Regions from separate parts of the Exiguobacterium sp. s138 genome, predicted to be linked through region 3. Evidence: predicted binding sites of a transcription regulator. Region 3 holds the regulator's gene; each other region holds the start of a gene.
The links. The regulator Rex, encoded in region 3, represses fermentation and respiration genes when NADH is low (regulators of the CRP and FNR family bind a similar motif). The targets are predictions, from matches to a motif close to TTGTGAAATATTTCACAA.
Positions count from the first base shown of each region.

Region 1: a site for Rex is predicted at 2,701-2,718, ahead of cydD (thiol reductant ABC exporter subunit CydD). Genes of this name have one in related genera too.
Region 2: a site for Rex is predicted at 1,994-2,011, ahead of KNP91_RS12710 (formate/nitrite transporter family protein). Genes of this name have one in related genera too.
Region 4: a site for Rex is predicted at 2,293-2,310, ahead of KNP91_RS03975 (cytochrome ubiquinol oxidase subunit I). Genes of this name have one in related genera too.

Region 1 is NZ_JACSMW010000007.1:31,199-35,696, reverse strand. Features, by position in the region: gene cydC (thiol reductant ABC exporter subunit CydC) at 1-938, opposite strand, end outside; gene cydD (thiol reductant ABC exporter subunit CydD) at 935-2,665, opposite strand; gene KNP91_RS13255 (RrF2 family transcriptional regulator) at 2,877-3,359, shown strand; gene KNP91_RS13250 (nuclear transport factor 2 family protein) at 3,374-3,763, shown strand; gene ypfJ (KPN_02809 family neutral zinc metallopeptidase) at 3,825-4,498, opposite strand, start outside.
Region 2 is NZ_JACSMW010000006.1:105,700-110,197, reverse strand. Features, by position in the region: gene KNP91_RS12720 (aminopeptidase) at 1-538, opposite strand, end outside; gene KNP91_RS12715 (DUF1232 domain-containing protein) at 637-1,056, shown strand; gene KNP91_RS12710 (formate/nitrite transporter family protein) at 1,137-1,973, opposite strand; gene KNP91_RS12705 (hypothetical protein) at 2,157-2,765, opposite strand; gene KNP91_RS12700 (YitT family protein) at 2,905-3,774, shown strand; gene KNP91_RS12695 (CHASE3 domain-containing protein) at 3,938-4,498, shown strand, end outside.
Region 3 is NZ_JACSMW010000003.1:555,378-559,875, reverse strand. Features, by position in the region: gene KNP91_RS09985 (ABC-F family ATP-binding cassette domain-containing protein) at 1-1,746, opposite strand, end outside; gene KNP91_RS09980 (redox-sensing transcriptional repressor Rex) at 1,903-2,562, shown strand; gene KNP91_RS09975 (twin-arginine translocase TatA/TatE family subunit) at 2,562-2,765, shown strand; gene tatC (twin-arginine translocase subunit TatC) at 2,773-3,552, shown strand; tRNA gene KNP91_RS09965 (tRNA-Ala) at 3,660-3,732, shown strand; gene KNP91_RS09960 (S8 family serine peptidase) at 3,978-4,498, shown strand, end outside.
Region 4 is NZ_JACSMW010000002.1:33,531-38,028, reverse strand. Features, by position in the region: gene KNP91_RS03980 (cytochrome d ubiquinol oxidase subunit II) at 1-774, opposite strand, end outside; gene KNP91_RS03975 (cytochrome ubiquinol oxidase subunit I) at 787-2,175, opposite strand; gene KNP91_RS03970 (N-acetyldiaminopimelate deacetylase) at 2,397-3,509, opposite strand; gene KNP91_RS03965 (transcriptional regulator CcpC) at 3,493-4,383, opposite strand; gene KNP91_RS03960 (disulfide bond formation protein B) at 4,449-4,498, shown strand, end outside.

The DNA of each region.
Region 1 (4,498 bases), on a different contig from region 3:
ACATCATCCAGCCGGCGTGCCGCATGACGGCTGTCTTCGAAGAAGCCAGGTAAAATCGCCATCGGAGCGGCATTTTCAAACACCGTCAACGAAGTCATGACCAACAAGGCGAGGAAAACGCCGTCGAGTTGTCCGTCAGCGACCAGATATGCCCCGAGTCCGAGGACAATCCAGGAAATGATCAACGTCGCCAGTGTATTCAAGGCAAGGTTCGAGACCGCATGCAGTCCGTTCCGTTTTTCTTCCGCCACGTAGCGTGCGGCGACGGCATTCAGTTCCGCTTCCTTATTGCCGAGTTGTTGATAGATCTTTAAGTCGCGATACCCTTGGAACAGTTCTGTCACTTCCGTCGACAGTTCCCCGCGTCGGGCCCGGACGGACCGGGCAAACCGTTGTTCCCGGTAGGCAAACCAGCCGGGAATGACGAATCCCGTTAAGATCAGACCAAACACAAGGACAAGCGCGACACTGAGTGAAAAGAAACTGACAAAAAAGATTGTACATAGGAAAACGAGCACCAGGATAATCGGCGGATAGACGACGCGTAAAAACGTATTTTGCAGACTTTCGACGTCCCCGACGATCCGGGCCAATAGGTCTCCACTCCGATACTTGGCAAAGATACCCGGTGCGAGCGGTTCAAGCCGTTTATAAAACGTCGTCCGCAAGTCACTGAGGATCGTAAACGTCGCCCGGTGTGAGTAATACCGTTCGGCGTACCGGCTGACAGCCCGTGTCAGACTGGAGATTTTCTGTAGGGCAATCAGGACGGCAAGTGTCTGAATCGGCGGCAGCAAGGCCGCTTTTGAAATCAGGAAGCCGCTCGCGGCAAACAGTCCGACCGCCGTGATGCCGGCCAATACACCAAAGATAATCGAGAGCACGATGTCCCGTTTCTGGTGCAGCATCAAACGAAAAATTCCCATCAACTCTTTCATCGTGTCTCCTCCCCTCGTTGAACGGCGCGCATCATCGCATATTCCGATTCACGTCCGAGTAATTCTTCATGTGTTCCGCGGTCGACGATCCTTCCGGCTTCCAGCACGACGATTTGATTTGATTGTTCAATCGTATGCAGACGGTGGGCGACCGTGATGACGGTCGCTTCACGTCCGAGAACAGTCATTGCTTCCTGCAACACCCGTTCCGTCTTCACGTCAAGACCGGTCGTCGGTTCATCAAACAAGATGACGTTCGGCCGTTTCAGGAAGGCACGTGCCAGCGCCACGCGCTGCTTTTCCCCACCGGATAAGCCGCGTCCGCCTTCTCCGATGACCGTGTCGAGTCCGTTCGGCAACTGTGCGATCAATTCGGTCAGACCGGCGTCAGATGCCGCCTGTTCAATCGCAGCGCGCGACGCTTCGCGCAATTCACCAATGGCAATATTATCCGCCAGCGTCCCGGCATAAAGATACGGATGTTGCGAGATGTAGCTGAGCTGGCTGAACCAACTTGTTTCCGTAACCGTCTGACGGTTTTGACCGTCAAGCAACAGCTGTCCGTCCTGCGGATCGGCAAGACCCGCCAGCAATTGGAGGACCGTCGATTTTCCGGCACCGCTGCGCCCGATCAAGGCCACCTTTTGATACGGTTCAATCGTCAAATTCAACTGTTCCATCGCAAAGCGGGCATCCCGGTACGAAAAAGCGACGTCTTTCAGCTCAATCCGCGGCGGACGGGCCGCCGGCAGATCCGTTCGTCCGAAAGCGACATTCCGGTCATCGTCCGTCAGTTCGGCCGCAATCTGTTTTGCGGCGGCGACACTGCCCCGACCGGTATGGAAAGCGGCTCCCATCTCTTTTAACGCCAGATAGTATTCCGGTGCCAGGACCAACATCAAGAAGGCCGGTACAAAGGTGATGCTTTGGAATAAAATCAACCGGAGACTGACTTCCAGGGCAATCATCCCCATACTGAGCATCGAAATAAACTCAAGCATCAACGACGACAGGAAGGCCAGTTTTAAAACGGTCAAGGTCGCGTCCCGAAAATCGAGACTGCTTCGTTCGATCACGTCCTGTTGCGCCTTCGCCCGACCGAATAACTTCAGCGTCGTCAGTCCCTGTAATGTGTCAAGGAATGTACCGGAAAAGGCATTCATCTTCTCAAGCTGCGTATCGGCCCGCTTTTGCGTCATGATTCCGATGACGATGTAAAACAGAGGAATGAACGGCGCCGTAATCATCATGACGAGTCCTGTCACCCAGTCGTAGCTGAAGGCGGCAATCAAGACCATCAACGGAACGATCGACGTCTGAATGACTTTCGGCAGGTACTGGCTGTAATAGCTGTCCATCTCATCAACGGAATCGAGCAGAATGCTGACCTTTTGACCCGATTGTCCTTCAAGCATCGATTCGACAGAGTTTCGTGTATATTTCGCGACAAGCGCCTGGCGCAAGTCCTGTTTAACCCGTGCCGCAAGACTCGTTCCGAGGCGGCCGTTCCAGTAGGTGACGCCGACGCGTAGCATCAGCATTAACAACAGAAAACCGAGCAACGGCATGACGGCCGCGAACGGATCACCCTGCAGGAAAATCCGGTCGACGATGATGACGATCAGATAAGATTGACCGATGACGGCGACGCCCATCAGGACGGCGGCCAACATCAGTTGTATAAAAATCGTACGTGGAATCGTGATGATTCCTTTGAGTGGATTCATAAGAAAACGTCCTTTCACTAAGTGTGAACGACTTTTAGTGAATATTTTCACATATCGTACATTCAGTATACCGAATCCATTCTGTTGATGCCACGGGTATGCAGTCGAAAAGGTGTGACGGTTTTGTGAGGAACCTTTTGTTGGACAATTCATTTATTCGGATGTATTGTAGACAATAGTTATCCACGATATACAGAAAGGAGAATGTTTCATGCAAATGAAGACAGGTGTCGAACAATCGGTGTACGCGATGCTCTTATTGACGTTTTTACCGGAGAAAGGTGTTCTACCGGGAGAATTCATCAGTCAGCAGCTCGGGGCTTCGCCGTCCTACTTCCAAAAGTTGCTCCGAAAACTTGTGAGTGCCGATCTGCTGATTTCTGTTCCCGGTGCCAAAGGCGGCTTCCGGCTCAAAGCGTCACCGGAAACGATTCGCGTGTTTGATATCTATGAAGCAATCGAAGGCAAACAGTCGTTATATGCCTCAAGCGGCGTCTTTGAAGACTTGATGGGCATTCAAAATCAGAATATCTGTCTGTTGTCCGATCTGATGACAGAGGCGGAACAATCCTGGCAGTCGACGCTTAAACGCGAGACGATTGACTCGATCCGCCGGGAAATTTATTTGAACTGTCCGCCCGACCACCTGACAAAACTGCAAAGCTTAATCGAAGAAAAAATGATTCGCAACTAAAAGGAGAATGAACCATGACTATATCTACACTTGGCCGCTATTTTGATTTATTTGATGCTTCCCGGACTGATGAAAAAGCTTTTGATGACTTGATTTCCCTATTCTCGGACGAGATTACGTTTGTCTTAAACGGACAGGAACAGCACGGAATCGAAGCCTGGAAACAGTTTGTCCGGATGGTCTTTACGGCTAACCAGGACATCAAACACATGTACGCCGGCTGGGTCCCGTCTGCAGCAGGCGATACGATGGAAACACGCTGGGCCGTTTGCGGCAAACGGGCAGACGGATCAGTCTTCACGCAGGACGGCACGGACATCGCCCGGCTTGATGCAGACGGAAAGATTGTTTATCTCGCCAACGTCCCCGATGATACAGCGATGTTTAACCAGTACAATGGATAATCTGATAATCTATAGAAAAAAGGCATCACTTCGGTCATGAAGTGGTGCCTTTTGACGTTTCTTATAAATTTTTCGCTTTGAATGTGTCGCCGCCTTCGATCGTTCCGTTATCGAATCCTTTTTGGAACCACCGTTCCCGTTGTGCCGAAGTACCGTGTGTAAAGCTTTCCGGTACGACATACCCTTGGCCTTTTTTCTGAAGTGTATCATCACCGACCGCATTGGCCGCACCGAGTGCCTCTTCGAGATCGCCTTCTTCGAGCAAATTTTGTCCTTGTGCGTGATTTGCCCAGACACCGGCATAATAATCCGCCTGTAATTCAAAACGGACCAGATACTTGTTGAACTTTTCTTCGCTCATCTTTTGGCGGAGCGGCATGATTTCGTCAGATGTCCCGAGCAACGTTTGAACATGGTGTCCGACTTCATGGGCAATGACGTATGCCATCGCGAAGTCTCCCGGTGCCCCGTATTTATTTTGTAACTCATCATAAAAACTAAGATCGATGTATAATTTCTGATCACCCGGACAATAAAACGGTCCAACCGACTTTCCGGCTTGTCCACACGCTGAACTGACTTGATCGGTATATAAAACAAGCGTCGGTTCTTTATACGTCATACCGTCCTGTTTAAATTCCTTCGTCCAGACTTTTTCCGTATCCGCCAACACGACAGATACAAAGTCCGCTGCTTCTTTTTCCTTGGCCGTTTCCTGATATTCGCCCTGGCTGT
Region 2 (4,498 bases), on a different contig from region 3:
TGTCCTGATCGACACGTGTCGCCTTCAAGATAGCTTCCCACAGGTCTTCTACAGCGTGTTCCGAGTCTGGGAATACCTTTGCCGCCCAGGCATCTGACGGCGCGGCTATGACGCACCAGCTGACGTTATCGCTCATGACGAACTTACGCCAATTTGCCAATGCCACCCCTGCAGCTTTATTCGCCCGGGCAATCCGGCTGGATTCGACGCCGTTTAATAAGTCAGGATCTTCACTGACAACGGACAGGAAGGCTGTTTTTTCTTCTGCCAACTGATCAAAGCGGGCTTTCAGCCAGTCCGGGAACGCATCAAATGAATCTTCCGGTGCGTCGAAGTAACGGATTTTCGTCATTTCGTCATCTGACCATTGGACGTAGACATTCGAAGCGCCCACCTCGTAGGCAACGCGTGTGATTTCACGGACTAGCGGTGCATTTTCAATCCCCGCCCGAATTTCGAGTTGCTGACCGGCTTGCAGGTTAATTCCTGTACGTACCGCAAGTGCGGCATATTTTTTTAATTGTTCTTGAGTCGGCATTATGTAATCCCCTTTCAACTATTACTCTTATTTTCACGAAATAGTTGCAATTTTGCAAGAAATAAGGTGAAACTAGAGATACAGAAGGAGTGTTGATGATGGAATTTACACCAGGCGATTTTAAATCCGCTTACACCTATTTTCACCGCCAAGCGTTAAACGCGGTCGGAAATGCAAAAGCGCAAGAAGACTTATTGATTCAAGGGGAACTCGGATTAGCCCGATTGACGACAGATCTTGCCTCTGAGGACGGCTCGGATGTCGAACGCGAAGCAGAACTTGTTCTTTACTTCCAGCTCAAGCAGTTGCTCGAGATGTTACGTGCTTTGTACAACAAACGTTTCGAAATGCAACCAGAACAGGAACAACTTTTATTGACGGCCGTTTTGTACTTCACGTCTCCGGTTGATGCCCTGCCCGATGAAAATATTTTAGGCCTGTTCGATGATGCTCAAATCGTCGAAGCCATTTATGAAGAACTAGCAGCAGATGTCGATCGTTTTCAACATCTCGAATAATGACAGACATCAAAAAAGAAGGATCCGATTTTTCATCGAATCCTTCTTTTTTGTTTTTATAACGACGTCCTTAACGATTTTTAAGCTTTTTGTTTGGAAGCGATGTTGATTGTCGCTGCCTGTTCGTTTGACTGTTCTACTTCCAGCTTTGATTTATTAAGCCATGTGTAAACCATCCCCATGAACAATGCTCCGCCGATGATGTTTCCAAGCAATGCCGGAACCAGGTTATGGATCGCACCGGCAAAGGAAATCGCTTCCGGATGCGGAACGACTAAAGCCAGTGAGAACAAGGCCATGTTGGCAATGACGTGATCAAAACCGGAGGCAAAGAACACAGCAACTAAAATCATCATCATCATGATTTGTGCCAGTTCGTTTTTCATATTTTTCGGAATGAAAATCGCTAGACAGACCATCCAGTTACAGAAGATGGCTCGTGTGAAGATCTCCCATGTCGTATGATGAATTTTCGTTTCGGAAACAGCAAACAACCAGTTCTCCATTCCGAGCTCCTGGATAATTCCTGTCTGTGAAAAGAGTAAGGCGAAGGCAAGTCCACCAAGACCGTTTCCGATAAAACATAGTGTCCATACTTTCAATGTATCCATTTTCGAAGTAAAACCACGCATGGTCGACGTCGTGAAATACATGGTGTTTCCGGTAAACAATTCTGCTCCGCCGTAGACGATCAAGACGAGTGCGACACCGAATGTCAATCCACCGACAAGCGTCGTAACCGGTGATTCATTTAAATATAAACCGTTGATTGCTTTGAGTGTAAATATGATGGCAAAACCAATGAATACTCCAGCTAACATCGCTCGAACCAAATATTCCAGCGGACGCATCCGTAGCATTTGTGTCGATTTGACAGCTTTTTTTCTTAACCCTTCTAATGCTTCTACTTCATTCATTGTAGAAACCCCGCTTTCTTTTGTTCAACACTTCACAATGTCTGTTCATTTATTATCATACTTCCATCTTATAAGATGTTCAAGTCATGAATAGACACTATTTAACGTTTTATTAAAAGAGCAGGATGTAAACGATACCATTGTGTCAAGTTTGTGAAAAGTGCCTTTTCTTGGTGAATACAACTAGTTTGAAGGAAGGATTTGCAACGCATCCTCGAATTTTTTAAAGAATACCGACCGTCTGGATTCGACCAGTACATAGTCTTCGACAACGACGCGGTTAAATCTGGTTGCGGAAGAAGTAGCCCGTTCAATATCCCGCGGTGTATAGTCTTCAATCCGTTGTCGGTCCGTCTCAAACGTGACGTCAGAAACTGTGTCGGTGTAACGGATTTGAAGTTCAGATAAATCAGAGACACTTAAAAAAAGTGCTAATGTATGATGCATGATCAGCTTGGATAATCGGCTCTCGAGAAAAGAAGTGCCAGCAGACCGGATTGTCTTTTCATTACTGCCTGTCCAGTCCGCCTGTTCTTTTCCGGCCGGTTCGTATGTCATCTTCACGGACGTCCCCTCTATCGATACAGCAGTCAACGCTTCGGAAAATGGCAACTGCTTAACTAGCTCTTCAATCGCAGCCGTATTGGAAACCGATATCCCGACATGACGCGCAATCACCTGACCATCCTTAAAACGCTCTTCTTCCGGTGGCTGCTGTAAATTCAGAACAAACCATGATCCTGCCGATAATCCGAGTCCAATGCAGAGAATGACCAGTATGATTTTTTTCAAAAAAATGGTCTCCTTTCTGAAAAACAGATGGTTTGATTGTTCTTTTTTCAAAACAGGGGTTGAATTAATCCTCATATCAGCGTACTCTTGCAGGCAGATACTTTATGGAGGAGGAGCATGAGATTACTCATCAATCAACATGAAAACTAAACAGCCCGCAAAGAAAAAACGTACAGAGAAAATCGGTTTCCTCTTGATCGGGACGTTGCTGTACTCGTTGTACATCAGTCTTCTCTTATCGCCGAATGATATCGGATCCGGCGGAATCATGGGAATCACACTTATTGTTCAGGAATTATTCCACACGCCAATCGGCTTGACACAACTGGTCTTGAATATTCCACTTTTTTTACTAGGATTTCGTTTTTTGAGAAAACGTTTTATGTTTTTATCCGGTCTCATCGTCTTGGCTTCATCATTCCTGATTGACTGGATTCCGACTCAAATCGTTCCGGAATCTTTAAATGATCCACTGGTCGCTTCCATTTTTGCCGGACTTGTCTCCGGTTTGGCAATGGCTTTAATCTTCTTTGGCGGCGCCTCGACTGGCGGTCTTGATATTCTTGGAAAGTTCTTTTATGCCCGCTTCCACAATTGGCCGCTTCCGCGTATTTTTTTAATGCAGGATTTAGTCATCTATGTACTTGTCTGGTTCGTGTTTGATTTAAAACATGTCATGTATGCTTTAATCATGAGTTTCGTTCGAGCAAAAGCACTTCAGACAGTATACAGTTTTTACTCTGCTTCTAAACAATGTATCATCATTTGTGAAAAAGCCGATGAAATCAATGATGTCATTACAAAAGAACTTGGGCGCGGTGTAACGATTCTCGATGCCCGCGGCGGATATTCGAAACGAACGAAAAAGATGGTCTATGTCGTTGTTCAGAACAATGAAATTCTTAAGCTTCAGGAAATTGTTTCCTCCGTCGAATCAAATGCCTTTGTTACATTTTCTGAAATTCACACGGTCTTCGGTAACTATAAAGAGCATTCCTATTCTTTTTAATAGCCTTAATTCTGTCGCCGCTACACTCGTTGTAGCGGTTTTTTTGTGTATAATACGCGAATCCAAAGAAAATGTTCCACATTTTTCTGAAGAATCCTTCACTTTTTGGGAAATAGTGGTTAAGCTAATGACATTACGTTTTGTAAAAAAAAGGACGAATTGTATGAATCAATTATGGCGTCACCGCATCATCCTTATTCTAGTCGTCAGCCTGTTTGCCTCGATCCCCCTCCTCTACGCTCTCAGCGGGTATCGTACGATTTCGAAGCTGACGGCAGAGATGCATACACAGGACATTCCAATGATTAAACAAGTGGACCAACTGATAGAGCATAATCGCGACCGGGCGAATGCTGTTCGGGGACTGCTATTATACGAAGATGATCGTTACATCGAACAATACTATTTTTCCACCTCTAAAGTTCATGATTTACGGCGATTACTGAATTCCTCCAATCAGACCCCCGGGGCAGTAAAAGATTTATTGTCACGCAACAATGCGTGGGAAGAAGAGATTCAAGAGGTGTTTACCGTCTACGAAACAGATCATCCGCAACGTGCGAAAAAGTTGGCGAAACAAACGACTCAAACGACTCAAACAATTCTTGAAGATCTGTCGCAGATCAAAGACAAATTATATCGTGATCTGGAGCAAAAACTGGAATTGACTACTGAAATGACGGCAGAATATAAACGGATGTGCTTCAGCTTATCCATTTTAGCT
Region 3 (4,498 bases):
GATCTCTTGCTCGAGCTGTTCGAGTTGCTGTTTCTTCTTACGTGCTTCTTTTTGGGCTTCTTTGTCAATCGTCTTCGTCGACGCAACTTTGATTGCTTTCGCTTCTTCCGCTTCGAGTCGGGCAATTTCTTCTTTCTCGGCTTTTTTCTCCATGTAATACGAGTAGTCGCCGAGGTAATCGGTCACACCGTCTGAACTCATTTCGATGACACGCGTCGCGACGCGGTCAATGAAGTAGCGGTCGTGGGAAACGAACAGCAGAGTCCCTTCGTAGTCGACGAGGGCATTCTCGAGGACCATCTTCGAATCAAGATCCAAGTGGTTCGTCGGCTCATCGAGGACCAGCAGATTCGTTTTGCGTAACTTCAGTTTTGCGAGCGCCAGGCGTCCGCGTTCCCCGCCGGATAATTCATGGACGAGTTTGAAGACATCATCACCGCTGAAGAGGAACTGACCAAGCACGGACCGGACTTCCTGTTCGCGCATCAACGGCCACTCGTTCCAGATTTCATCAATGACCCGGTTACGGTCATTGAGTTCCGCCTGCTCCTGATCGTAGTAACCGATTGAGACGCCGGTTCCGAACCGGTACTCTCCGAATAACGGTTTCAGACGGCCGACGAGCACTTTCAGCAGTGTCGACTTGCCGATTCCGTTTGGTCCGACGAGCGCCAGTGATTCCGCACGTTGCAGACGGAACGTGATATTTTTCGAGACGGCTTCTTCATAGCCGACTGCGAGTTGGTTGACCTGCAGCACATCATTGCCGCTCTGCTTTTCAATCGGGAATGACAGAACCGTACTGCGTTCGTCACCGTCCGGCCGGTCGATCCGGTCGACCTTTTCAAGACGTTTGCGGACGCTTTGCGCCCGTTTTGTTGTCGTTGCCCGGGCGATGTTGCGCTGGATGAAATCCTGCATCTTCGCGATATCTTCCTGTTGCTGTTCGAACTGTTTCATTTCCTGTTCGTAGAGCGCCGCTTTTTGTTCGAGATACTTCGTATAATTACCGGTAAACTTCCGGGAGACGTTCCGGGATAATTCATAGACGACGTTGACGACTTGATCGAGGAAATACCGGTCATGGGAAACGATCAGGACAGCGCCGCGGTAACCGGACAAGTAACTTTCAAGCCAGGACAGTGTATCGATGTCCAGGTGGTTGGTCGGCTCATCGAGAATCAGCAGTTCCGGTGCCTGCAGCAACATTTTCGCGAGGGCGAGCCGGGTCCGCTGTCCACCAGAAAGCGTCTGAATCCGTCGGGAATAATCGTCCGGATAAAAGCGCATCCCGTGTAAGACGGAGCGGATGTTGGCTTCGAACTGATAGCCGCCGGCTTCCGAGAAGTCGTGTTGCGCTTGATCGTATGTTTTCAGGAGACGGTCATAGGCAGTCGGATCATTTAAAATGTGCTCCATGCCCATTTCAATTTCCATCCGGCGAAGCGCCCGTTCCTGATCCTGCAGATGCTCAAAAACAGTCAGCATCTCGTTCCAAATCGATTCGTTTGATTCAAGTCCGCTGTCCTGCGCAAGATAACCGATCCGAACTTCCTTGCTTTTCATGATCTCGCCCGAGTCATGTGACAGCTCCCCAGCGATGATTTTTAAAAGTGTCGATTTTCCGGCACCATTTCGTCCGACGAGGGCAATCCGGTCCCGTTCCTGTACTTCGAGTTTAATATTGTCTAAAATCGGCTCGACGCCGAATGATTTTGAGAGTTGGTTTACTTGTAAGAGAATCATATCCATCCATCCTTCCACCCTTTAGTCTATCACGAAAAATCCTGCCGAATATAATATTTGTTACTCTATGTGAAGTGGTTTACAATCAAGGGGAGTAGAATTCTTTGCATTGATTTGGGTGCCACGTCAGAACGTGGCCGAAGGGGGAACTGCAGTATGAATGGGCCAGACACAAAAATACCACAAGCAACGGCGAAACGGCTGCCGTTATATTATCGTTTTATCCAGAGTCTTTATAACTCCGGCAAGTTGCGCGTCTCGTCAGCAGAGCTCAGCGAAGCGGTCAAAGTCGACTCCGCGACGATCCGTCGTGACTTTTCCTACTTTGGGGCGTTAGGGAAAAAAGGGTACGGTTATAATGTTCAACATTTGTTAACATTTTTCCGAAAGACACTCAACCAAGACGAGGTCACGAATGTCGCCTTAATCGGGGTCGGACATCTCGGAACAGCGTTTGCAAATTATAACTTTTTAAAGAATAATAGTACTCGTATCGTCATCGCGTTTGACGCCGATGAGGACAAGGTCGGAACGACGACGCAGGACGTTCCGATTTATCATGTGTCAGATATGAAAGAACAAATCAAAGCGAACAATGTCGACGTCGCCATCTTGACGGTACCGTCTCAGTTCGCCCAGTCAGTGGCAGATGAGTTAGTAGAGTATGGTGTGACCGGCATTTTGAACTTTACACCGGCCCGGTTGAATGTACCGGCCCACGTTCGGGTGCATCACATCGATTTGTCAATCGAGCTGCAGTCGCTCGTGTATTTTATGAAGCATTATTCGCAATCAGCTGAAGGAGTGAAATCATAATGGAAAACTTAATCCCGTTAACACTTGGTATTGGACCGGGGAGCATCGCTTTGATTGGTGTCGTCGCCTTAATCATCTTCGGACCGAAGAAATTACCGGAACTCGGCCGCGCTGCCGGACAGACGTTAAAAGAGTTCAAGAGCGCAACGAACGGCATCATGGAAGATGATAAGGACAAAAAGGACGAAATGAAAGAGAAGTGAGTGAATCATGGCGATCGATCAAGAACAGAGTGTGACATCGCACTTAGATGAACTGCGTAAGCGGATCATCTGGTCGCTCATCATTGTAGTGGTCATGTTTATCGCAGCCTTTCCGCTCGTCCGGCCGCTCGTCCGTTTCTTACAGGCCGACTTAAAGGAACTCGGAATTGGGCTGAATGCGTTTAACGTTGTTGATCCACTGATGTTATATCTGAATCTTGCGTTCATCATCGCAATCGTCTTGGCGTCCCCGTTTTGGATGTATCAGCTTTGGGCATTCATCCGTCCCGGTCTGCACGACCAAGAACAAAAAGCGACGTTGACGTATATTCCCGTGACGTTTTTCTTATTCCTTGCGGGTATTTCGTTTTCTTATTTTTGGCTGTTGCCGTTTTTACTCGAAGTATCGACGGAACTCGGGCAAGAGCTTGGGATTGAACAGGTCATCGGCGTCGAGAACTACTTCAGTTTCCTGATCAGGTTGACGATTCCGTTCGGTGTGTTGTTCCAGTTGCCGGTCGTGACGATGTTTTTGACACGGCTCGGACTCGTGACGCCGTTCTTCATGCGGAAGAATCGGAAGTATGCATATTTTGCGCTGTTCGTGATTGCGGCGTTGATCTCACCGCCCGATATCACATCGCATTTGATGATTTCTGTTCCGTTGTTCGTGTTATATGAAATCAGCATCATCATCTCAGCACGGACGTACAAAAAAGTGCTGATTCTCGAGCAGGAGGCGGAACTGGAGCGACAGGCGGATCTTATGCGTGAGTTGAACAAATAATAGAAGATTCTCCTTTACCCGCAAGGTGAAGGAGATTTTTTTGTAAGCGGTCTAATTTTATATTGAAAAAGTGAACAGCAATGGTTATACTCATTATAGAAACACACGGGGGCTTAGCTCAGCTGGGAGAGCGTTTGGCTGGCAGCCAAAAGGTCGTCGGTTCGAGCCCGATAGTCTCCATATCGCTTTACTTGAAAACCCTTGGGCAACCGGGGGTTTTTTTTGTGTTTTCAGAAAAACGTTCTCTTTTGATAAAAAGGTAAATGAAGGATGTTAACTGATTGATATGCCATAAACCAACAATTATTTTTAAAATACTCCAAATTTAAATTGTATATTAAGAGAAAATTAATTAAACTAAAAATACAGAATTTTCGTTTAATATGTTTTGTTACACATTACATTTTTGGAAAAGAGGAAAAAGAATGAAGAAAAAGAAGATTGCTCTGATGGCGGCAGCCCTCATGACAACTTCCAGCCTAGTTCATGCTGAGGGAAATGTGTCATCACAAAAAGTGGATGTACAAAAGCCACAAGCACTCTCACTGAAAAAAGCGGGTCAGGAAAAGTCATACAGCCAAAACGAAAAAGTACGGATTGTCGTCGAACTCGATCAAAAAGCCGCAATTGAACATGCGCAGGCACAAAATAAACGCTACAGCACGTTAAGCAATACGGAAAAAATCATTCTCAAGAATCAGATCGTCAATAAACAAAAAGAAGTCAAAGCAGCGATTGCTAAAAAAGATATTGCTGTTTCGTATAAAGAAAGCTTTACGACTGTCCTGAACGGTTTCAGTGGTGAAGTCAAATACGGTGAAATCAAAGAGTTGAAAAAGTTAAGCGGCATCAAGAGCGTACATATCGCACATGAGTATGCGCGTCCGGAAGTCGAAAAAGGCGCGACACCAAACATGTTGCACAGTAAAGACATGGTTAATGCAAA
Region 4 (4,498 bases), on a different contig from region 3:
GTTTTTCTTCAAGTAAACAAGTGTGACAGCAACGCAGAAGAATAGGAAACTTGCTGCGAACCACCACCAGTTGCCGTTTAAAATATTTTCATAATGCCACGCTGCCTGATTCTTCAGTCCGAAGAAGACTAATGCACAGACAACAATTGTCGGAATACTCCAGAACAATGCCCATTTCCGAATCAATGGTGTTGCATTCTCATCCTTTGCTTTATCCGCATAGAACAACAGGAACATCGCGCTGATATAAAGAACCGATACGATGGCAAGCGCAACGACCGTCCAAGAATAAAAGTTCGTGAACAGCTTCGTCCCAAGGAATTCGACTGTCTCATTTGTTTTCCGGATAAAACCGCCCTGACTGATTGTCAGTGTCGTCGACATCGCTGCCGGAATCAGCAATCCTGTCGCACCGTATAAGAACGTATAGAACATGCTGTCGTTCGAACCATAGTTGGCAAATGCGTAAAAGCTACCGCGAATTGCAATCAATACCAACACGATCGAAGCCGGAACAAGTAAAGCTGTTCCGTAATAATATGCCGTATCCGGAAAGAATCCGACAAGTCCGACGAAGAAGAAGACGAAGAAGACGTTCGTCACTTCCCAGACCGGAGAAAGATAACGGAGAATCAAACGGTTCGTCAGATGATCCCGTTTCGTATATTTTGAATAAAACGCGTAAAAACCGGCACCGAAGTCAATTGAGGCAACGATGAGATATCCATAAAGGAACGTCCAAAGTACGGTTATTCCAAGTGTTTGAATGTCCAACTCGTTCCCTCCTTATTTGTTGTCGTCCGCAAACATCGCTTCACCACGTGTGTGATGATCGTCCGCGAGTTCTTTGCCGACTGGATTATTTTTAAACATCCGGAGCAAGACGACTGTACAAATCGTTCCGAGCAACAGATAAAGTAAACTGAATAAAATCAACATCGGTCCGACAGCCGTCGAAGTCGTCGCTGCATCAGCCGTTCTCATAATACCATAGAGCGTCCAAGGCTGACGTCCGATTTCCGCATACATCCATCCTGCTTCGATCGAGACGATGGCAAGCGGTCCACCGATGAAAATACCGCGCAGTAACCATTTGTTGTACGGGTTCAACTTTTTGAGTCGGAATGCCAAGATGAACAAGGCTGAGATGGCAGCCAGGTACATGCCAATCGATACCATGATATCGAAGAAATAGTGGACAAACAGAGGTGCCTGATCTTCTTTGGCGAATTCATTCAAACCGATGACCTCTGTATCCGGTGCTCCCCCTGCGAGAATGGATAAAGCATACGGAATCTTGACAGCACCTTTAATTTCATAGCTGCCGTCCGCCTGTTCATCCAAAATACCACCGAAAATCAATTCGGCTTCGTTTGTCGTTTCAAAATGCCATTCTGCCGCTGCGAGTTTTTCAGGTTGGTATTTCGCCAGGTATTTCCCGGAGAAATCACCGACCAATGCTGTCGAGAAGGCAAAGATTAAGCCGGCCATGACGGTTAAGCGAAGTGCTTTTTTGTGATAAGCCGTTTCTGCCGCCGACAAAGTTTTCTTGCGCAACAGATGAAACGCTGCGATTGCTGCCAAGATGAAGGCAACCGTCAAGTAAGCGGATACGATGACGTGCGTTGCTTTCGTTGGTGTCGCCGTGTTGAACATCGCTTTCAACGGTTCGATTTGCGTCAACGTTCCGTTAACGATTTTGAATCCTTCCGGCGAGTTCATGAATGAGTTGACCGTCGTGATGAAGAAAGCAGATAATGTCGCCCCGATGACGACGGGAATCCCGATTAACCAGTGTAACCATGGATTTTTAAACCGGTCCCATGTGTAGAGATAAATACCGAGGAAAATCGCTTCAAAGAAGAAGGCGAAAGTTTCCATGAACAACGGTAAGGCAATCGTTTGACCGGCTACTTGCATCAAGGAAGGCCATAAGAGCGACAATTGTAGACCAATCGCTGTTCCTGTTACGACACCTACCGCTACAGTTACGATATAACCGCGCGTCCAGCGACGTGCCAAAAGAATATAGTCTGAATCTTTTCGTTTAATACCGATGTACTCAGCTGCGAGTACCATCAATGGAACCCCTACCCCAATCGTCGCAAAGATGATGTGGAATGCTAATGTGAGCCCTGTCAATAATCGACTGAGCATGACTGGATCATTGAACATGTGTATAGCCCCCTCTTTCTAGACGTACTTCTATATATTGTTTATATCCGTATCATAGAGAACATAATCATTTGTGTCTGTTTTAAATGTTTGATGTAACAAATTGTTCACATATACTCGTGATTTATTTCACAAAACGTTCGAAAACTGTTCTCTTCTATAAAATGAAAGCCCTTTATCCATTTTTTCATGAATAAAGGGCCGATTGTCACGTCTTTTATTTAGACGTATTCGCGGAAATAATGATCCAGTAAATTGATGACGAAGGGGATGGCTTCTTCGTCCGGATTCAAGGTCGGTTGATGTAATCCGGATGTTGCATTATTCACCCCGAGCCAAAACATCATGCCGGGAATTTCTTTTAACATGAAACCAAAATCTTCTCCCGTCATGGCAGCATCACACTCAATGTAATTCGCATTCATTTTGACGAAGGATGAGAATTTATCAACGACGCGTTGATCGTTGACGACTTCATAATACCGATTTCCGAACTGCAGATCGATTTTGACGCCGAATGAAGCTTCGATGCCGCGGATGATATCCCGGACACGTTGCTCTAACTTTTCCATATCTGTTCCGTTAAGCGCCCGCATCGTTCCGTCGAGTAACGCCCGACCGGCAATGACATTCTCCCGAATTCCTGCATCTACTTTCCCGATCGTGATGACACTGCAGTTCATTGGATTGATCGAGCGGCTGACAATCGTCTGCAGCTGCATGATTAACGCTGCCTGCGCAACGACTGTATCAATCGTCAAATGGGGGAACGCAGCATGACCGCTCTGTCCATAAATCGTGATATGAACTTCCCGTGCACTCGCAAACAAGACACCCGGACGGCTGGCAATCGTTCCGACCGGATACTCCGGTGCGACATGCAGACCATACATCTCACTCGGACGATATTTTTCAAACAGCGGACTTTTAATCATCGGTTCTGCCCCACCCGGACCTTCTTCAGCTGGTTGGAACAGGAAAACGACATCATCCATGACCGGCAGTTCAACGATTCGGCGTAACAGACCGAGGGCAATTGATGCATGCACATCATGGCCGCAGGCGTGCATGAACCCCGGATGCTCGGAACAAAATGGCAGTCCCGTTGCTTCTTCAATCGGTAATCCGTCGATATCCGCCCGGTATCCAATCGTCCGATTTCCGGTTAATCCTTTCACACGGACAAATACTCCTGTTTCGAATGTATCGTAACTGACCCGATCTTCCGGGTATGATCGGATTTGATCAAGGATAAATGCTTGCGTTTTAAACTCCTTAAAACCAGGTTCCGGTATTTTATGAAGTTCTCGGCGCATTTCAATTGCGTATTCCATCTGACTGACTTCCTCCTTCTTCTTTGACAATGTCCCAAAACGCTTGGACTTGTTTTAATTCAAGCATCGACTCCGTTGATAGAATCCACGTGTCCCGCTTTAAAATTTTACCGGATGACGTTTTGAGCGGAATCTGCATCACTTCACTCGCTTCATGGATCGTCGATTCCGGCAAGATGGCAAAACCAATCCCGTGAAGTGCCATCTGTTTACACGTTTCAATCTGGTCGACGACGAGCGTCCGGGCCGGCGGACTCGAAAAACGATCCTGCCACCATTCTAAAATTTCCTGATAATAGGTCGAATCGCTCTTGAACTGGATAAAAGGACGTTCTGTCTTGCGCAACTGTTCCAACGACGTCAGTTCACTGTCGACTAAATACAGCGGATCGGAAAACAGCCGTTCCTTCACGCCTTTCCAATCGGGATTTCCGCGGATGATGCCGATGTGAAAATGTTCTTCCAGCATATGACGCATCATTTCACTTGACCACCCTGTGACCAATTGGACACGGACATGCGGATACCGTTCGACAAATCGTTTCAGAACACGGGGAAGCCAGTATTGTCCCATAATGGACGCGACTGCAATCCGAAGTGTCCCGTAAACGGCTCCCTCTTCTGCCGTCAATTCACTTTTAAGCTCCAGTTCTTTCCGGTTCATCTCCTTGGCGAGACCGATGACTTTTTCGCCTTGCGGAGTAATACTCAGCCCACGGGATGAACGAATGAACAGCTTGGTTGCCCAGCGCCGCTCGATTGCGACCAAACGTTGGCTGAGGGCAGGCTGCGATACAAAAAGACGTTCGGCTGCCCGTCTCATGTTCAATTCTTCTGACAACGTAATCAACATTTCCATTTCCGACACTTGCAATGTATGATTCGACTCCTCATGATATAAGATGGCATTAGTTTAACACGTTAGAGAGGAAGGTACATATGTCACGGTATCATTTTATGTTGATCGTCTCAACGGTCGCTACTTTAGG